2 regions of the Martinezella sp. CNPSo 3964 genome follow, and region 2 is predicted to be linked to the other one. Evidence: riboswitches for the same ligand, from Rfam matches in the RefSeq annotation. Region 2 holds a riboswitch; the other holds the start of a gene.

Region 1 (9,587 bases), on a different contig from region 2:
ACGTTGCCTTCAGCTATGAGGTGATCTATCTGCTGCCGCAACTGAAAGAGCATGCCGAGGGGATGTTCCGTGCCATGCGCAATGGGGGCGTCTACTACGCTGTGACCGGCTGCCACAATGAAATGCCGCTTTGGCCGAAATGGCTTGAGCTTATCGGCAACAACAGTAATGCGCCGATGCAGGATCGCTCTCCGCAGGACTATATCGAGGCGTTCACGGCTGCCGGCTTCGATGTTTCTGTCAGGCGTTTCGGCTATGACGGTTTCGTGCGCGCAACCAAGGACCGCAAATATTATCCGAGCATTCTCGACGCCTTGAGCTATCCGGCCGAATACAAGCTGTTGTTCCGGCTCGAGAAGCGCATCTGACATGGAGACGATCGACCGCAAGGGCGGCAGCGCCCTCTGGCATCAGATCGGCGAGATCCTGGCGGCTGATATTGCCGCCGGGACTTTCGCGCCCGGAGAGAAATTGCCGACCGAGCCCGAGATGATGCAGCGCTTCGGCGTCAGTCGATTCACCGTGCGTCAGGCGCTGGGCCATCTGGAACAGCGTGGGCTGGTACGTGCCGAGCAGGGACGGGGAACCTTCGTTCACAGGGGCGTGCTCGACTATACGCTGTCGAAGCGCACGCGCTTTCACAAGAACCTGATCGAGCAGGGTTTCGAGCCGGGTGGCGAGTTGCTCGTCCATGAGATCGTGCCGGCGACGGAACGTATTGCCAGCTATCTGAAGCTGGCGGTTGGGGTAATGGTCATCCATCGTCGCGGCGTCATGACGGCTGATGGCATTCCGGTCGAATTGGGCGATTCCTATTATCCGGCCGAACGTTTTCCCGACTTCGACAAGGCCAGATTGCAGCATGCGACGATCTCGGCGGCACTCGCCAGCTATGGCGTCACCGACTATGAGCGCTTGTCAACGGAGATCGAGGCGCGCATGCCGACGGCGGACGAGGCACGGATCCTGCGCCAGCCGAAATCCGCGCCGCTGCTGGTGACGCGCAAGGTGGATGCGGATACCGACAGGGTGCCGATCACCTATTCGGAATCGGTCTGGCCGGCTGAACGCACCACATTCAATCTCGATCTGCGATAGCAAGGTTGCGGCGGGTCTGCCCATTTGGAGCGCCGCGCTCCGTATCAGCGATGGGACAGGATATTGACGACCTTGCCGAAGGGATCGCGGACATAGAACCGGCGGACACCCCAGGGTTCGTCTGTCAGGTCATACAATATTCCGAAGCCCATGGAGGTGGCGCGCTGATAGAGCGCGTCGACATTATCGACTTCGATGGAGAGATCGGGGACGAGCGTTCCCGAACCGCCTTCGCTGGCAACGCTGATCTGCGGTACTGTTGCCGCTTCGGACGCGAAGGTGACGATCCAGCCGTGATCCATGACGATATCGAGGCCGAGCAGGTCTTGGTAGAAAAGACGGGCCGTGGCGGGATCGGCGGTAGGCAGGTTCGGGATGATGCGTAGGACGGTCACTGACGTTTCTCCCTTTTAAAGGTGGAGGCGGGCTTTCGCTGCGCCTCCACCATGCTGGTCAGACCGTGACGGCCGGCAGCAGCTTGGCGCGCTCCGAAAGGATATGGCGGCAGGCGCTGGCCACTTCACGGCCCTTGATGATGAAATGTTCCTTGAAGAACTGGATATGGGCTTCCGACTCCTGGAAGTGATGCGGCGTCAGGACTGCAGAAAGGATAGGCACACCGGTATCCAGCTGCACGCGCATCATCGCATCGAGAACGGTATTGGCGACGAATTCATGGCGATAGATGCCGCCGTCGACAACGAAAGCGGTGGCAACGATTGCGGAATAACGGCCATTGCGGGCGAGCGTCTGTGCATGCAGCGGAATCTCAAGCGCGCCGGGTACATCGAAGATATCGATCGGCGATGCGCCTTCCACCGTCTGCCATTCGGCAACGAAGGAGTCGACCGAGCGATCGACGATGTCGGCATGCCAGCGAGCCCGAATGATCGCAATGCGGCTCGGCTGGGTAGAAATCGAAATGGTCATGAATTTTGCCTTTCAAGGGTTGTTGTCAATTATCCCTTGGGCGAACACGCATGAACGCGGCACTCCCCGTACGGAGGAGGTGCGACCCTGCTTGCTCTCTTCCATCCGGACTATACCGTCGGCTCCGGTATTTCACCGGATCTGCTGACCCTTCCGAAAGCTCGGAAGGCGCTCGCGGGCTCGGGGAAGATCCCCATACCGCCGGTGGGGAATTGCACCCCGCCCTGAGAACGCGTGGACTATAGATGCTTTCCCTCATGGAAATCAAAGAAAAACGCCGGGCTTTTGACCCGGCGTTTGCGAATAATTTTTCAAAGTTTACCTGCGGCGCAGGGGCCATTCTCAATCCTGAATGACGAGCAGGTCGGACGAGGCGAAGCGCAGCGTCACCTTCTCGCCAACGCTCGGAGGCATCATCCCCGGGCTGTTGAACATGTCGAAGGAAATCGTGTTGCCAGCGACATTCATGCGGGTGCGAATGACCGAACCCAGGAAGTGCGCCGACGAGACTTCGCCGGTCAGCGCCGTGTCGCCCTTGGCCGATTCCGCCAGAGAGCCGGCTTCCGGACGCAGGGCGAGCGATACGGTATCGCCCGGCTTGTAGGCCGTGACCGACTGCTTCAGGGTGACGCCCTGATCGCCAATCATGATGCGATTGCTGTCCGGATCGATGACCTTGCCTTCGATCAGGTTCAGCGTGCCGACGAAGGACGCGACAAAGCGGGTTGCCGGCGTGTTGTAGATTTCGAAAGGCGTGCCGATCTGGTCGGCACGGCCGGCATTCATGACGACGATACGGTCGGAGATGGACAGAGCTTCTTCCTGATCGTGTGTGACGAAAACCGTGGTGATGCCGAGCTGCTGCTGGATGGCGCGGATTTCCTCGCGCAGCGAGATGCGGATCTTGGCGTCGAGGGCCGAAAGCGGCTCGTCAAGCAGGAGGACCTGCGGCTTGACGGCGATGGCGCGGGCGAGCGCCACGCGCTGCTGCTGGCCGCCGGACATCTGGTAGGGGTAGCGGCCGGCGAGATGATCGAGCTTGATGAGGGCAAGCATCTCCTTGACGCGCTTGTCGATGTCGGGCTTCGCCATGCCGGCGACCTTGAGGCCGAAGGCGACGTTGTCATGCACCGTCATGTTCGGAAACAGAGCATAGGCCTGGAATACCATGCCGATATTGCGCTGGTTCGGTTTCAACGCCCGTTGATCCTTGCCGTTGATCGACAGGGTGCCGGCGGTAGGATTTTCGAAACCGGCGATCATCCGCAGCACGGTCGTCTTGCCGCAGCCCGATGGTCCGAGGAAGGAGATGAATTCTCCTTTTTCGATGTTCATGTTGAAATCGTGAACGACGTGGACGTCGCCGAAGGACTTCTTGATGTGGGTGAGTTCGAGAAAAGCCATGGTGAGAAGCCTTACGCCTTAACCGGAGCCAATTTGGAGAAGCGGGAAACGAGCTGCAGAAAGCCCATGCTGAGCCAGGTCACTGCAAGCGCGATGATGGCCAGTGCCGAGGACTGGTAAGCCTGGTTGGCGCCGACGAGCTGCATGTAAGGGCCGAAAGCCGGCCGATTGAGCAATGACGCCATCGTGAATTCGCCCATGACGATCGCCAGTGTGATGAAGGCGCCGGAGAGAACGCCGCTCATGACATTGGGGAAGATGCAGCGGAACATGATGGTCGTCCACTTCGCGCCAAGGCTTTCCGCCGCTTCCGTCAGGGTGCCGACATCGATCGTGCGCATCGCCGTATCAACCGAACGATACATATAGGGGAGCGACAAGACAATATAGGAGCAAACGAGAAGGAAGTTCGTGGTCTGCTCGAAGCCTGTCAGGGGCAGGATGGACGACGAATTGTAGAGGCGCAGATAGCCGAAGACGATGACGATTGCCGGGATGACGAGCGGCATCAGCGTGATGAATTCGACGATCGGGCGCAGCTGCGGCAGGCGAAGCCGGACCCAATAGGCCGTGGGCACGACGAGCAGCATGCCGACGATGATGGTCAGCACGGCCATGAGCATGGAATAGCCGAACGCATAGAGGAAGTGCGCATCGGAAAAGACCGATGCGTAGGCGTCGAAACTATAGGCGTCGCGGCGCATGCGCAGCGAGAATTCCAGCGTGCCGATGAGCGGAACGATGAAATAGATGGCGCCGATGACGACCGCGATCCAGGCGAAGAATTTCTGCAGCTTCATTTCTGCCACCGTTCTGCGCGCATGCGCATGATGATGTAAATGACGTTGGAAATACCGGTGATGACGATCATGCCGAGGGCCATCGCATAGCCGAGATTGGCGTTGTGCAGGACGTCACCGCGGATCTGCGCGTAGAGCTGGATCGGGATGATGTTCAGCGAGCTGCCGGTCAGGGCGATTGCAGTCGCGATCGCGCCGAAGGCGTTGGCGAAGAGCAGTAGGGTCGTGCCAAGCAAGCTCGGCCAGAGGATGGGGAATGCCACCATGAGCCAATATTGCCGATTGGTTGCTCCAAGGATGGAGGCGGCTTCGCGCCATTCCTTCTTCATGCCGTCCAGAGCGGGCGTGATGATCAGCACCATCAGCGGGATCTGAAAATACATGTAGGTGACGGTCAGGCCGATGAAGCTGTAGAGATTGAAGCCCGTCGCATAGAGATTGAAGCCCAACCAGTCTCTCATCAACACGGTCACGAGGCCGAGGCGGCCGATCGTGGCGATGAATGCGAATGCCAGTGGCACGCCGGCAAAGTTGGAGGCGACGCCGGAAAAGGTCAGGAACGTATGGCGTACCCAGTTCGGCAAGCCGCCCATGACCAAGGCCCATGCAAGGTAGAAGCCGATCAGCGCGCCACCAAGAGAAGATGCGACCGAGACCTTGATGCTGATCCAGTATGAATCCCAGATCGATTTGGTGAAAAGATCGCCGATATTCTTCAGCGTCAGGCTGCCGTCGGGCGTTAGAAAGGCGCCCGCGATCAGATAGATCGTCGGGAGAATCAGGAACAGCAGCGCGAAGATCAGGAAGGGCGCTATGCCCAGCCAGTCGACAACCACGCGCTTGTTGATCATGGGAGTGGAACTGACTGTCGATGTTGTGACGATGCTCATGATTGGCCCAATCCGCGGCGTCAGAAAACGGAAAACCTCCCCGCCGAAGCGGGGAGGTCATGTTGGCTGAAATTACTGCACGTTCGAACCGACGACAGAGTCCCACTTGGTGGTGATGGCGGCCTTGCCGGCATCCTGCTCGTCGAGCGTCGGGAATACAGCCTTTTCATAGGCGGCAGCCGGCGGCAGCTTGTCGAGAAGCTCCTGGGGGACCTTCTTGTTCTTCGCCAGGTCGTTGAAGCGGATCGGGTGGCAATAGCCCTTCAGCCAGCCGATCTGTCCTTCGTCGGAATAGAGGAACTCCATCCAGAGCTTGGCAGCGTTCGGATGCGGAGCAAAAGCCGAGATCGCCTGAACGTAGACACCGGCGATAACGCCCGAAGCCGGAACGGTGACGTCAACCGGCGGGTTGCCGTTCAGGCTGTCGCGCCAGGAAAGACCGTTGTAGTCCCATGCGACAACGATCGGTGTTGCGCCCTGTGCGAGCGAAGCCGACTTGCCGATAACCGGAACGAAGTTGCCGGCCTTGTTCAGCTTGGCGAAATAGCCGAGGCCGGCTTCACCGACCTTGGTGGCATCCTTCTCGCCGGCAGCGAGGCCAGCGGCGTAGACTGCCTGAACGGCCTGGTTCGACGTGCGCGGGTCACCTGCGAGCGAAACGGTGTTGGCATATTCCGGCTTCAGGAGGTCAGCCCAGTCCTTCGGCGGGTTCTTCACGACGTCCTTGTTGGTGACGAAGGAGAGAACGCCGTAGTAATCGCCATACCAATAGCCTTCGGCATCCTTGGCGCTGTCCGGAATGGAATCCCAGGTGGAAACCTTGTACGGCTGCAGCAGGCCTTCCTTCTTGGCGGTCGGGCCGAAGGAGAGACCGACGTCGATCACGTCCGGAGCCTGCGGGCCGGTGTTGCCCTTGTTGGCGCGGATTGCTTCGACTTCATCGCCCGAACCGGCATCCGGGTTCAGTTCGTTCACTTCGATGCCGTACTTCGCCTTGAAAGCAGCGATCAGGTCACCATAACCGCACCAGTTGTGGGGCAGGGCGATGGTGGTCAGCGTGCCTTCCTTCTTGGCGGCAGCGATGAGATCAGCGCTCGGTTCTGCGGCCGCAATAGCCGTCGAAGCGACGAGCATCGCGGTGGAGATTGTCAGAAGACGATGAATTTTCGAGATCACTGCATTTCCTCCTTTTGGGTTTTCAGTGTCTGGCGTTGCTGTTAATGACGTTACATGAAGGTTGTGTGACGACTTCAAAGCGTTGCGTTTGCTGAAAACGCAGTCGATTTTTGCTTCTAGTCGACAAGTATGACAGTCGCTGTATTTCACCATGCTCAATGCATCGTTATTTTGTGTTTTCATTCCCCTTCAGCTTAGCTTGCGAAACAACTTTGTTTGTTCGAAAAGACCTTCCAGTGTCTTCATGCGCTCGCTTGTCTCGTCCCATGTCGAGCTTTGTACGGCTTCGATCAGGGCTTCGACGATGAAGAGGGTGACAACCGACGAATCCCAGGCGGATGGCGCCTCGATCTGCACGCGAAACGTGTATTTCGCATGCTTGGCGGCGGGCGTTGCCCACTGGTCGGTGAAGACGATGATTTCGGCGCCGCGCCGGCGGGCGGCGGCGGCCAGATTGACCATTTCCTGCTCGTAGCGCCTGATATCGAATATGACGAGCAGATCACCCGGATTCATGTTCAGGACATATTGCGGCCAGGCGCTCGAATTGGAAGAAAGCAGCGTCGTATTGGGCCGAATGACCTGCATATGGGTGAAGAAATACTCGGCAAGCGCCCCTGTGATGCGCCCACCCACGAAATAAAGCCCGCGTTTTCTTTCCGACAGCAGCGCTGCAACGCCGTCGAACGTCGCCACATCGATATCGGACAAGGTCTGCCGCAGGTTCCCCATGATGGCATCGGCGAAACGATTGAGGATATGTGTACCTGGCGCGTTGGATGCCCAACGATCGTGCTTTGTCAGTGGGTTGGAGATTGTCGCCTCAACCTCTTGATGAAGATGGGCCTGGAAGTCTGGATAGCCCTTATATCCAAGTTTCTGCACCATGCGCGCAACTGTCGGGGTCGAGACCCGCGCATTCTCGGCAACAGTGGTGATGCTGCCCAGCCCGGAAACTGGGTAGTTGTCTAACAGGCTCTTGGCGAGCTGCTTTTCGGCGCGCGTCAGCGTGTCAAAGCGCGCGTTGATCACGTCCGAAACTGTCTTCGACGCATTGTTCACTCGATTTTTGCTCCCCGGGACGGTCTGATGCCGCTTTCCTCGCAGGATATAACAACGCTGTCACAATTCGAGTCAATGTCACAAATGAAGAAATAATTTCAGTTTCCAGTTGACAGCGACGAAAACCTGAAGAATTCTTTTCTTATAAACATTTTATTAATCGGCAATGGGGCGTCTCCGATGCTTGCGCAGCAAGGCATTTTGACGAAGGCGGATGGCGATTGTGTTGCGGTCGAAAGACCGGACGGAAGCAGTGCGGTTCTGCTCGTCTGCGAGCATGCCTCCCGCGCCCTTCCGGAGCGGTTCGGCGATCTTGGGCTTTCCGTCGAGGCGCTTTCCAGCCATATCGCCTGGGATCCGGGTGCACTCGCGGTTGCAAGAGGAATTTCCGCCGGCTTGAATGCTACTTTGGTTTTTCAGCGTTTCTCCCGACTGATTTATGATTGCAACCGGCCGCCGGAAAGCGCTGGCGCCATGCCGGAGACGAGCGAGATCTATACGATCCCCGGCAATCAGCATCTGGGCGAGGCGGATAGGAAGGCGCGCACGGAAGGGCTCTACATCCCGTTTCACGATCGTATTCGGGCGCTCTTGAAGGAGCGGGCGGCGCGCGGACAAAAAACCGTGATCGTGACAATCCACAGCTTCACGCCGATCTATAATGGCAAACCACGGGCGGTGGAGCTCGGCATTCTGCATGACGAAGACCATTGGCTGGCCGATCGCATGCTGGATGCAGCGGCTGAAGCGCCGCTCTATCAGACAGAGCGCAACCAGCCTTACGGACCTGAAGATGGCGTCACCCATACCTTGAAGCTGCATGGGCTTGCCAATGGTCTGCATAACGTAATGATCGAGGTCCGCAACGACCTCATTCGAGATGACGTCGGCCAAGGGGTCATGGCCGATTATCTGACGGGGCTTCTCCAGAGCAGTCTGGAAGCCTGAGCATAAAAGAAAAAGACCCCGGGGAGCAGTTCAACCGCGATCAGGCCGCATGGCGAAAAGCCGGTGGTCAATGTGACACATGGTTCTCCGCAATCCCGCGGACGACCGGGCTTTAGGGGGAATGGCATGTCTGATTATTCAGAGTTAGACAAGAAGCAGGATGTTCACATCCTGCACTCCATGGGCTACGCCCAGGAGCTGGAACGGCGCATGAGTTCATTCTCGAATTTCGCCATTTCCTTCTCCATCATCTGCATTCTATCCGGCGGCATCAACTCGCTCGCACAGGCAACGTCGGGTGCAGGCGGTGCAGCGATCGGTATCGGATGGCCGCTCGGCTGCCTGATTTCGGGTGTTTTCGCGCTCTCCATGGCGCAGATTTCCTCGGCCTATCCCACGGCGGGCGGCCTCTATCACTGGGGTTCGATCCTCGGCAACCGGTTCACCGGCTGGTTGACGGCCTGGCTCAATCTTCTCGGCCTGATCACCGTGCTCGGCGCGATCAATGTGGGTACCTGGGGCTTCTTCAGCGGTTCCATCGCCCCCTGGTTCGGCATCGCCGTCGACACCAACACTTCGGCCGGTTTTGCCAACCAGATCATTTTCGTCGCCATCATCACCGGCGTGCAAGCCTTGATCAATCACTTCGGCATCAGGCTCACGGCAAAACTGACCGACATGTCCGGCTATCTGATCTTTGCCGCTGCAATCGCGTTGACCATCGTCTGCCTGATTGGCGTGAAGAGCTGGGACATCAGCCGCATTTGGACTTTCACCAACTATTCCGGCACGCCGGAAGGTGATGCTTCCGTTTGGCCGAAGATGGACAATATCTGGTATGTCTTCGCCCTTGGTCTGTTGCTGCCGATCTACACGATCACGGGGTATGACGCGTCGGCGCATACGTCCGAAGAGACCGTAAAGGCCTCCAGCTCCGTGCCGCGCGGCATGGTGTCCTCGGTCTGGTGGTCGTCGTTGTTCGGCTACATCATGCTGCTGGCCTTCCTTCTGGCCATTCCGGACATGAACGAGGCATCGAAGCAGGGCTGGAACGTCTTCTTCTGGACGATCAACAGCATCACCAATCCCGTCGTCGCCAATATCCTCTACGTTGCGATCTTCATCTCGCAACTGCTGTGCGGCCTTGCGACCGTGACATCCGCGTCGCGCATGATCTATGCCTTCTCGCGTGACGGCGGCCTGCCATTTTCGAAGTCGCTCGCCAGTGTCAGCCCGAGGTTCCGCACGCCCTCCATCGCCATCTGGACGGCTGCGATCC
Region 2 (9,587 bases):
CGCTTGTCGGATTGCTTGCTCTTTGCGTTTTCCTGAGCCTCAGCACCGACGCATTTCTTTCGCTCCGCAACGGCCTCAACATTCTCGATCAGATCACCGTGCTTGGGATCATGGCCGTCGGCATGACCTTCGTCATTCTGATCGGCGGCATTGACCTTTCAGTCGGTTCGGTCCTGGCGCTGGCCATGATGGTCATGGGCTGGACGGCAAATATTGCCGGCCTGCCGCTTGTCGCGGGGATTGCAGTCGCGCTCGTCGCTTCCGCGGTCAGCGGGCTGATCGTCGGACTTCTCGTGACCCTGTTCAGGGTTCCGGCCTTTATTGCGACGCTGGCAATGATGTCAGCCGCACGCGGCGTCGCGAACATGATCACCGACGGTCAGCAGATCGTGGGGTTTCCCGACTGGTTCATGATGCTCGCGATCGATCGCCATTTCGGCGTGCTGACCGCGACGGTTTTCCTGATGCTGGCGGTTGTCGCCGTGGCCTGGGTGTTCCTTCACTTCCGCTCGGAGGGGCGCATGCTCTATGCCGTGGGCGGCAATCCGGAAGTCGCTCGTCTCGCCGGCATCAATGTTCAGCTCGTGACGATCGCCGTCTATGTCGCAAGTGCGGTGCTGGCCGGTCTGGCCGGTATCGTGCTTGCAGCCCGCCTCGACTCCGTTCAGCCGTCCAGCGGCTTTGGATATGAACTCGATACGATTGCGGCCGTCGTCATTGGTGGCACCTCTCTTTCCGGCGGATCAGGCGGCATCGGCGGCACGCTCATCGGCGTGCTGATCATCGGCGTCCTGCGCAACGGCCTCAATCTGCTCAACGTCTCGCCATTCCTGCAGCAGGTCATCATCGGCATCGTCATCGTACTTGCAGTCGGTGCGGAAACGATCCGCAGGCGGCGGGCCTGATATTCGGGTCCGCGCCCGGCGGACCTCAACGATTTCCTCTCCGAGAGGTTTGGAGCGGATCATTTGCCCGAGGGGGAGGACATACCCAAGGGTTCACTGAAAAAAGGAGGAAATGAAATGAAATTTGCGCGCATTCTTCTGGCTTCGGCCGCCGTATTGGCGATGTCATTGGGTTCCGTTCAGGCGAAAGACACCAAGAAGATCGGCCTAGCCGTCGCAAACCTGCAGGCGAACTTCTTCAACCAGATCAAGCAGTCCGTCGAGGATGAGGCCAAGAAGCGGGGCATTCAGGTCGTGACCGTGGATGCCAAGGGCGATGGCCCGACCCAGATCAACCAGATCCAGGATCTCCTGACCCAGAACATCGATGCCCTGATCTATATTCCGGCCGGTGCTGCTGCGGCAAGCGTTCCCGTCAAGCTTGCCAAGAATGCCGGCATTCCGGTCGTCAACGTCGACCGCAACGCCGATGGCGCCCCCGGCGACACCTTCCTCGCCACGGATTCCGTCGCGTCGGCCAAGGCCGTTTGCGACTACATCCTCAAGCAGGCCGGCGGCAAGGGCAAGATGGTCATCATCCATGGTCAGAAGGGCACGACGCCGGAAGTCGACCGCAGCAAGGGTTGCGCGGAATCGCTGAAGGCAAATCCCGGCGTGAAGGTGGTTGCCGAGCAATATTCCAACATGTGGGCCCAGGACGAGGGCTTCCAGATCATGCAGAACATGCTGCAGGCAAATCCGGATGTATCGATCGTGTTTGCCCAGGCCGATGCGCTCGCACTCGGCGCCGCGCAGGCGATCAAGGTGGCAAACCCGTCCCAGAAGATCGTCGTCGGCGGCTTTGACGGCGATACGGCGGCTCTCGAAGCACTCAGCAAGGGCGTCTTCGACGTCACCGCGACACAGCAGACGCAGAAGATGGGCCGCGATGCGGTCGCCAATGCCGTCAAGCTCGTCGCCGGTGAAAAGGTGCCTGCAGTACAGCTGATGGACGCGACGCTGACGACCAAGGAAAACGTGGCCGGCTTCATCGCCAACCATCCGTAATCGTGCCGAAGTCTTGAGGAGGTATGCCGTGACTGAGCCCGTTCTTTCCCTGAGGAGCATATCCAAGCGCTACGGACCGCTTCAGGTGCTGAAGAATGTCAGCCTTGATGTCTATCCGGGTGAGGTGGTCGCGCTTCTCGGTGAAAACGGCGCCGGCAAGTCGACATTGTCGGGCATCATCGCCGGATCACGCACGCCCTCCGAGGGAACAATGACATGGCTGGGGCAGCCCTATGCCCCAGCCACTCCACGCGAGGCGATCGACAAGGGTGTCGTCCTGATCCATCAGGAATTGCAGCTCCTGCCGCATCTTTCGATCGCCGAAAATGTCTTCATCGGGCGATGGCCGATGAGGAACGGGGCTGTCGATCGCCCCCAGATGATCAGGCGTGCGCAGGAACAGCTTGCACGCCTCAACCTGCATATACCGGCGACGCGAAAGGTTGCCGGTCTGTCGACGGCCAATCAGCAGCTCATCGAAATCGCCAAGGCGCTGGCGCTCAATGCCAAGCTGCTAATCCTCGACGAACCGACCGCCGCGCTCGGTGGAGCGGAGACCGAAGCCCTGTTCGAGCAGGTAAGAAAGCTTCGGTCAGAAGGCGTGGGGATCGTCTACATTTCGCACCGCATGGAGGAGATCAAGCAGATCACCGATCGCATCGTCGTCCTGCGCGATGGCGAGCGCGTCCAGGAGTTTGCCGACAGTGCCACACCGGTTCGCACGATCGTCGAAAGCATGGTCGGTCGTTCTCTGGACCGGATGTTCCCGGCTCTTCCCGAGCCGACTGACCGGGCGGTGCTGCAGGTTAGTGGGCTGACTTCTCCCGACAATTCATTTCGGGACGTGACGTTCGACGTTCGGGCCGGCGAGATCCTCGGCATTGCCGGGTTGGTTGGTGCCGGCCGCACGGAACTCGTGCGTGCCATTTCCGGGGCAGATCCGATTAGCGCCGGTTCGATCAGGCTGGAGGGCAAGGAGCTCAAGCTTCGTGATCCGGCGGATGCGATCGCAAGGGGTATCGTCATGGTGCCCGAGGATCGCAAGGAACAGGGCCTCGTCGTCGGTCATCGCATCGGCGAGAACATCATCTACGCCAATCTCGACAAGCTCGGCGGGCGTTGGATCACGTCGCGCGTCAAGCGTGCCTTTGCCGAAAAGGCCGTGGCGAAGTTCGGCGTCAAGGGCCGCGCCGAGCAATATGCCTCGGACCTGTCGGGCGGCAACCAGCAAAAGGTCGTCATCGCAAAATGGCTGATGCGCGATCCCAAGGTCGTCGTCCTCGATGAGCCGACCCGAGGTATCGATGTCGGCGCCAGAGCAAGCATCTACGACATCATCGTGAACCTGGCCAAGCAGGGGGTGGCGGTCATCGTCGTCAGCTCCGACCTCGAGGAGGTTCTTGGCGTCTCCAACCGTATTCTCGTGCTCGCCCAGGGCAAGCAGGCGGGCATTTTGAACCGTGACGAGGCCAATGATGTCTCGGTCATGGAACTTGCGACAATCTAGAGCATTTCCAGGAAAAGTACGCAGCAGTTTTCCGCCCGGAATGCGTAAAGAAACAATAACATAGGGCATTTTCGCGATTCGAAGAAAAGCGGAAACGCTCCAGGCAAACAGAAAGGAAGAGCGGTGTCCGACATCACTCTGAACGCCCCGAAACTTTTCGATCTCAAGGGACAGGTCGCGCTCGTGACCGGCGCAGGAAGCGGGATCGGGCAGCGCATCGCAATCGGCCTTGCCCAATGCGGCGCCGATGTCGCACTTCTTGACCGTCGCTCCGACGACGGTTTGGCGAACACGGCTTCGCACATCAAGGCTGCCGGTCGCCGCTCCATCCAGATTGCGGCCGATGTCACCAGCAAATCTTCTCTTGAGGAGGCGGTTGCCCGTACCGAAGCGGAACTCGGCGCACTGACGCTTGCCGTCAATGCCGCCGGTATCGCCAACGCCAATCCTGCCGAGGAGATGGAGGAAGACCAGTACCAGACATTGATGGACATCAATCTGAAGGGTGTCTTCCTGTCGTGCCAGGCAGAAGCGCGCGCCATGCTGAAGAATGGACGTGGATCGATCGTCAACATCGCCTCCATGTCCGGCGTCATCGTCAATCGCGGCCTGAGCCAGGCGCATTATAACGCTTCCAAGGCCGGCGTGATCCATATGTCGAAGTCGCTCGCGATGGAGTGGGTCGGCCGCGGCATTCGCGTCAACACCATCTCGCCGGGATATACCGCAACGCCGATGAACACGCGTCCGGAGATGGTTCACCAGACCAAGCTCTTCGAGGAGCAGACGCCGATGCAGCGCATGGCAACGGTCGATGAGATGGTCGGTCCCGCCGTCTTTCTGCTGTCGAATGCCGCGAGCTTCGTGACGGGCGTCGACCTGCTCGTCGACGGCGGCTTCTGCTGCTGGTGATGCGATGAAGAAACTGATTGCAGGCAACTGGAAAATGAACGGTCTCGCTTCCTCCCTGGCTGAGATCGAGGCGCTGAAGGGAATAACGGGCGAGGCGGCGTGCGACATCGTCGTCTGCCCGCCCTTCACGCTGGTGGAAAAGGCGGCCGAATGTGCCGCAGGTTCGGCGATTGCCGTCGGCGCGCAGGATTGCCACGCGCAGGCCGCGGGCGCCTTCACCGGAGACGTCTCCGCCGAAATGCTCGCCGAAATCGGCGCTCGCTTTGTCATTCTGGGACATTCCGAACGGCGTTCGGCCTACGGCGAGGCAGATGCCGCAGTCGCGAGGAAGGCTATTGCAGTCCACAAGGCGGGACTGACGAGCATTATTTGCGTCGGCGAAACGCGCGAAGAACGGGATGAGGGACGAGCGATCGAAGTCGTTCGTGCCCAGCTTGAGGGATCGATTCCCGACACAGCGACCAATGCGAACATGGCGATCGCCTATGAACCGGTATGGGCGATCGGAACCGGATTGGTTCCGACCCTTGAGCAGATCGAAGAGGTGCATTCGTCCATCCGGCAGACGCTCGAAAGACGGCTGGGAGAAGACGGGCAGGGTGTCAGGATTCTCTACGGCGGCTCGGTCAAGGCATCAAATGCAAAGGCGATCTTTGGCGTTTCCAACGTCGATGGTGCTCTCGTCGGAGGGGCGTCGCTGAAGGCATCGGAGTTCGCCGGGATTATTTCGGCTACCGTTTGAAGTCGCCAGCAACAGGCGGGGCGATCAGCCCTGGAGTCGACGCCTGGCATGGCTGTCACCGCGAAAGGAATAGGAAATGCAACGCTTCGAAAACAAGACCGTCGTCATTACCGGCGCGAGCCGCGGCATCGGTGCTGCGATCGCCAGGCGGTTCGCGCGCGAGGGTGCCAATCTCGTGGTCTCGGCCAATGAGGATTCCGTCCACGCGGTTGCTGATGGGATCAAGGCTGACGGCGGAAAGGCGATTTCCTTCGTTGGAGACGTGACGGACAAGGTCAGCGTGAAGGGTCTTTACGAGGCTGCCGAAGCGGCTTTCGGCGCCGTTGACGTATCGATCCAGAATGCCGGCGTCATCACCATTGCCCGCGTCGAGGACATGACCGAGGGCGAATGGGACAAGGTCATGGCGGTCAACACCAAAGGCGTCTTCCTTTGCGCCCAGGAGGCGATTGCCCGCATGCGCAAGCATGGGCGCGGCGGCCGGATCATCAATACTGCCTCCGGCCAGGCGCGCGACGGCTTCATCTACACACCGCATTATGCGGCATCGAAGATGGGCGTCGTCGGCATTACCCAGAGCTTGGCAAAGGAAGTCGCGACCGAGGGAATTACCGTGAACGCCTTCTGCCCCGGGATCATCGAAACCGATATGTGGGCCTATAACGATCAGGCATGGGGCAAGCTGTTGGGCAATTACGGTCCCGGCGAGCTCATGAAGGAATGGGTCGAGGGCATTCCGATGAAACGGGCCGGATCGGGCGAAGACGTTGCAGGTCTCGTCACTTTCCTTGCCAGCGACGATGCCGCCTATATCACCGGCCAGACGATCAATGTCGACGGCGGCCTGATCATGTCTTAGTTCGACAATGAGGAACGGTGCGTTCAATGGGCGGATCGGATTCTCGACAATTCGGCGATCAATGCCTCTTGCGGAACCAGGCATTGATCCCTTATCTTTTACGTGTTCTCAGGGCGGGGTGTAATTCCCCACCGGCGGTATGGGGAGCTTCCTCGAGCCCGCGAGCGCCTTCCGGTTATCGGAAGGGTCAGCAGATCCGGTGAGATGCCGGAGCCGACGGTCATAGTCCGGATGGAAGGGAGCAACGCAGGAGACGCTGCTTCATGGTGGCGTTCACATGCTTGTTCGCCCAAGGGAAAATGGTGGCTTTAACCGGCCATGCACGCCGTTCCAAGCGGCAACCCTTGAAAGGCAGGAAAATGACAATTTCGAAAATTGAAGATGCGATCGCTGCGATTGCGCGGGGAGAGATCATTGTGGTTGTCGATGATCGCGACCGCGAAAACGAAGGCGATCTGGTGATTGCTGCGGAAGCGGTCACGCCGCAGGCAATCGCTTTCATGATGAACCATGCCCGCGGTCTCATCTGCGTTCCGATGGAGGGCGAAAGGCTCGACGAGCTCGATATTCCGCTGATGGTGCCGCGCAACACCGAAGTCCTCAAGACCGCGTTTACCGTTTCGGTCGACTACATCCCGGAAACCACGACCGGAATATCCGCCGCCGACAGAGCGGCAACCGTTCGTGCCCTCGTCAGGGACGGATCGCGCCCGGAGGAGTTTGCCCGGCCCGGTCATATCTTTCCGCTTCGCGCGCATCCAAACGGTGTCCTGTCGCGTCCCGGCCATACGGAAGCAGCGGTGGATCTTGCCAGGCTTGCCGGCCTATCACCAGCCGGTGTCATCTGCGAAGTGGCGAATGACGACGGCACGATGGCGCGCCTCCCCGAGCTTGAAGTTTTCGCCGAGCGGCATGGCCTCCACCTTGTCACGATCGAGGATCTCATCGCCTACAGGGCTGCGATCGCTCCTTTCAAGGCTGCCTGATCGTTCCGATACAGCCCATCCTGATGATCCCGCCCGGATCGATATTTGCCCGAGGCTCTCCTATGCTCCTTGAGGGGCAAGGAGAGCCTTTTTCAGCCGATGAATATGTCCGGCGCCAATTCCGCAGCAGCCGCCGACCATCGTCGCGCCAGCATCGACCCACGAGCAGGCGAAGCGTGAATAGGCGTCATCGTTCAGATCCTCTCGGGTCGCGTGAAGGCCCTCGTTGGCAGCGGACTCGCCTTGCTCTCCCTCGAAGGCATTGGCATAGACGCCGATTTGCAGATTGTTGCCGTCCCGCTTGAAAATCTCCGCTGCCGTATCGACGGCCTTTCGCATGACTTCCGGTTTGCTGCAGTTGAACAGAAGTGCGTCGGCGCCAGATGACGCCGCCCACTGAGCCGCATCCTCGACGGCTTCGCCGGATCGAAGCTTGGGAGAGGCGCCATTCCTCTGCGCGGCGTCATCCGCGAGTGTGAAGGAGATCCAGAACGGCTTGCCGGTGCCAGCAACCGCAGTCCGAACCGCCTCTCCCTCCGCGATCAGGCTAAGGGTTTCGCCAAGCCAGACATCGACATAGGGATCAAGGTTTTCGACCAGAACCTTGAGATAGTCTTGTACCCGAGACGCGTCGAAATTCTGCGGCTCGTAGGAGCCGAAGATGGGCGGCAACGAACCGGCGACCAGGACCTTTCGATCCTTGCAGGCATCGGCGGCGTCGCGCGCCAGCCGACCAGAAAGGGCGATGAGGTCGGCTCCTTCCTTCCGGAATCGCTCCTCGCCAATGTGAAAGGGCACGAGCGCGTAGCTGTTCGTCGTGATGACGTCCGAGCCGGCAGCGATGAATTCGCCATGGACCTGCCGGACGATCTCCGGCGAATTGACGAGCGCCAGCGCCGACCACTCCGGCTGCTTCAATTCCGCGCCGAGACGCAGCAGTTCGCGGCTCATGCCGCCATCGAGGATCAACAGTTTGCTCATGAATAGGATCTCCAGAATGGCTCGGATCTGCGGAGAGGTTTCATCTCTCCCTCGCGCCGTGGGTTAGCGCCGCACCGGCACCTGCGCTTCCAGAAAGCGGAAGCTTCGCGCGATGATGGCTGTAAGGATGAGATAGAAAACGGTAACGACGATCAGCGGTTCGTAGACGAGCAGCGTGTCCTGGCGAACCTTGGTGGCAACGGCATAGAGATCCATTACCGTCACCGTGAAGGCGAGCGGTGTCGCCTTCAGCTGCATGACGATTTCGCCGCCGATCGTCGGCAATGCGATACGAATGGCGCGCGGCAGCCAGATGCGCCGCGTCAGCGTGAAGGGACGCATGCCGAATGCGCGGCCGGCTTCCAGCTCGCCTTTCGGGACGGCGAGCAAGGCGCCGCGCAACACCTCCGCTTCGTAGGCCGCATAATTCAGCGTGAAGCTCACTGCGGCGAAGAAGAAGCCTTCGCGCAGGATAGGCCAGAACAGGCTCTGGCGGATACCCGGGATCATCGGCAGAAGAGAGCCAACGCCATAATAGAGCAGCCAGAGCTGTATCAGCAGCGGCGTGCCCCGGAAGAAGGTGCAGTAGCCGCGGGCAAGGCTTCGCAGGATCGGGCCGCCGCTGACCTGGGCGAAGGCCAGGCCGATCGCGATGATGAAGCCGAAGACGACGGAAATCGCAAGCAGCGACAGCGTCTGCACGGCTCCCGTCAACAGGAGCGGCCAATAGGATGATATCCATGAGAAAGTCATGCCAACATCCCTTACGCAAGCTTCGGCTGGCCGCGCCGCACCCGTCGCTCGACCAGATTGAATATGGCGTTCGAGACGAGTGTCAGAGCGAGATAGATGAGGGCGGAGGCGAGGAAAAAGATGAAATAATGCTTGGTGCTTGCGCCGGCGAGACGTGTGGCGAGAGCCAGTTCCTGGTAGCCGACGACTGCGACGAGAGCGCTGTCCTTCGTCACTGACATCCACAGATTGGCAAGACCGGGTAGAGCGTTCGGCAGTAGGGCGGGCAGGATGATGCGACGGAAACGCAGCCGCGGCCCCATGCCGAAAGCCTTGGCCGCCTCGATCTGGCCGACGGGGATCGCCAAGATCGCGCCGCGCAACACCTCCGTCATATAGGCACCCTGCACGAAACCGAGCACGGCGACCGCGACAGCAAAGCCGTTCAATTCGAAGGCAGGCAGGTTGAGCGCCGCGAGGAGCCGATTGAGGCCGTCCATTCCGGCATAATAGAGCCCGACGATCAGGATCAGCTCGGGGACTGCGCGAACGGTGGTCGTATAGAGCTCAAGCAGAAGGCGGAGTGGCCTGATACTGGAAAGCTTGCCCAACGCGCCGCCAGTACCAAGCAGAAGGCCGATCAGAAAAGCGCCGGCGGAGATGGCGACCGTTGAGACGGCCCCGGTCAGGAGCACGCCACCCCATCCGGGCGGATAGGGGGAGAGCAGATCGAGTATGCCTTGCTGGGAGGTCGCCATCGCCGCGATCGTTTACTTCGCGCCGTAAATATCGAAAGTGAAATACTTCTTGGTGATCTCGTCGTATTTGCCGCTGGCGCGTACTGCAGCGATCGCGGCGTTGAGCTTTGCCTTGAGTTCGGTGTCTTCCTTGCGCAGGCCGCCGGAAACGCCGGCTC

What was found. A riboswitch is a leader RNA that binds a small molecule or an ion and turns the genes downstream of it on or off. The one in region 2 is predicted to bind FMN.
Region 1: it holds a riboswitch for FMN, as region 2 does, so the genes downstream of both, AC13Q5_RS07545 (6,7-dimethyl-8-ribityllumazine synthase) here and ribB (3,4-dihydroxy-2-butanone-4-phosphate synthase) in region 2, are expected to answer to the same signal.

The regions. Positions count from the first base shown of each region.
Region 1 is NZ_JBXSOW010000002.1:189,318-198,904, reverse strand. It holds gene AC13Q5_RS07560 (class I SAM-dependent methyltransferase) at 1-368, shown strand, start outside; gene phnF (phosphonate metabolism transcriptional regulator PhnF) at 370-1,098, shown strand; gene AC13Q5_RS07550 (VOC family protein) at 1,143-1,493, opposite strand; gene AC13Q5_RS07545 (6,7-dimethyl-8-ribityllumazine synthase) at 1,552-2,028, opposite strand; FMN riboswitch at 2,118-2,264, opposite strand; gene AC13Q5_RS07540 (ABC transporter ATP-binding protein) at 2,371-3,432, opposite strand; gene AC13Q5_RS07535 (ABC transporter permease) at 3,444-4,232, opposite strand; gene AC13Q5_RS07530 (ABC transporter permease) at 4,229-5,122, opposite strand; gene AC13Q5_RS07525 (ABC transporter substrate-binding protein) at 5,195-6,298, opposite strand; gene AC13Q5_RS07520 (MurR/RpiR family transcriptional regulator) at 6,488-7,360, opposite strand; gene AC13Q5_RS07515 (N-formylglutamate amidohydrolase) at 7,541-8,308, shown strand; gene AC13Q5_RS07510 (amino acid permease) at 8,435-9,587, shown strand, end outside.
Region 2 is NZ_JBXSOW010000004.1:118,915-128,501, forward strand. It holds gene AC13Q5_RS14495 (ABC transporter permease) at 1-905, shown strand, start outside; gene AC13Q5_RS14500 (sugar ABC transporter substrate-binding protein) at 1,023-1,952, shown strand; gene AC13Q5_RS14505 (sugar ABC transporter ATP-binding protein) at 1,981-3,459, shown strand; gene AC13Q5_RS14510 (SDR family oxidoreductase) at 3,583-4,371, shown strand; gene tpiA (triose-phosphate isomerase) at 4,376-5,113, shown strand; gene AC13Q5_RS14520 (SDR family oxidoreductase) at 5,190-5,972, shown strand; FMN riboswitch at 6,073-6,219, shown strand; gene ribB (3,4-dihydroxy-2-butanone-4-phosphate synthase) at 6,332-6,958, shown strand; gene AC13Q5_RS14530 (homocysteine S-methyltransferase family protein) at 7,019-7,939, opposite strand; gene AC13Q5_RS14535 (ABC transporter permease) at 8,003-8,692, opposite strand; gene AC13Q5_RS14540 (ABC transporter permease) at 8,704-9,429, opposite strand; gene AC13Q5_RS14545 (transporter substrate-binding domain-containing protein) at 9,442-9,587, opposite strand, start outside.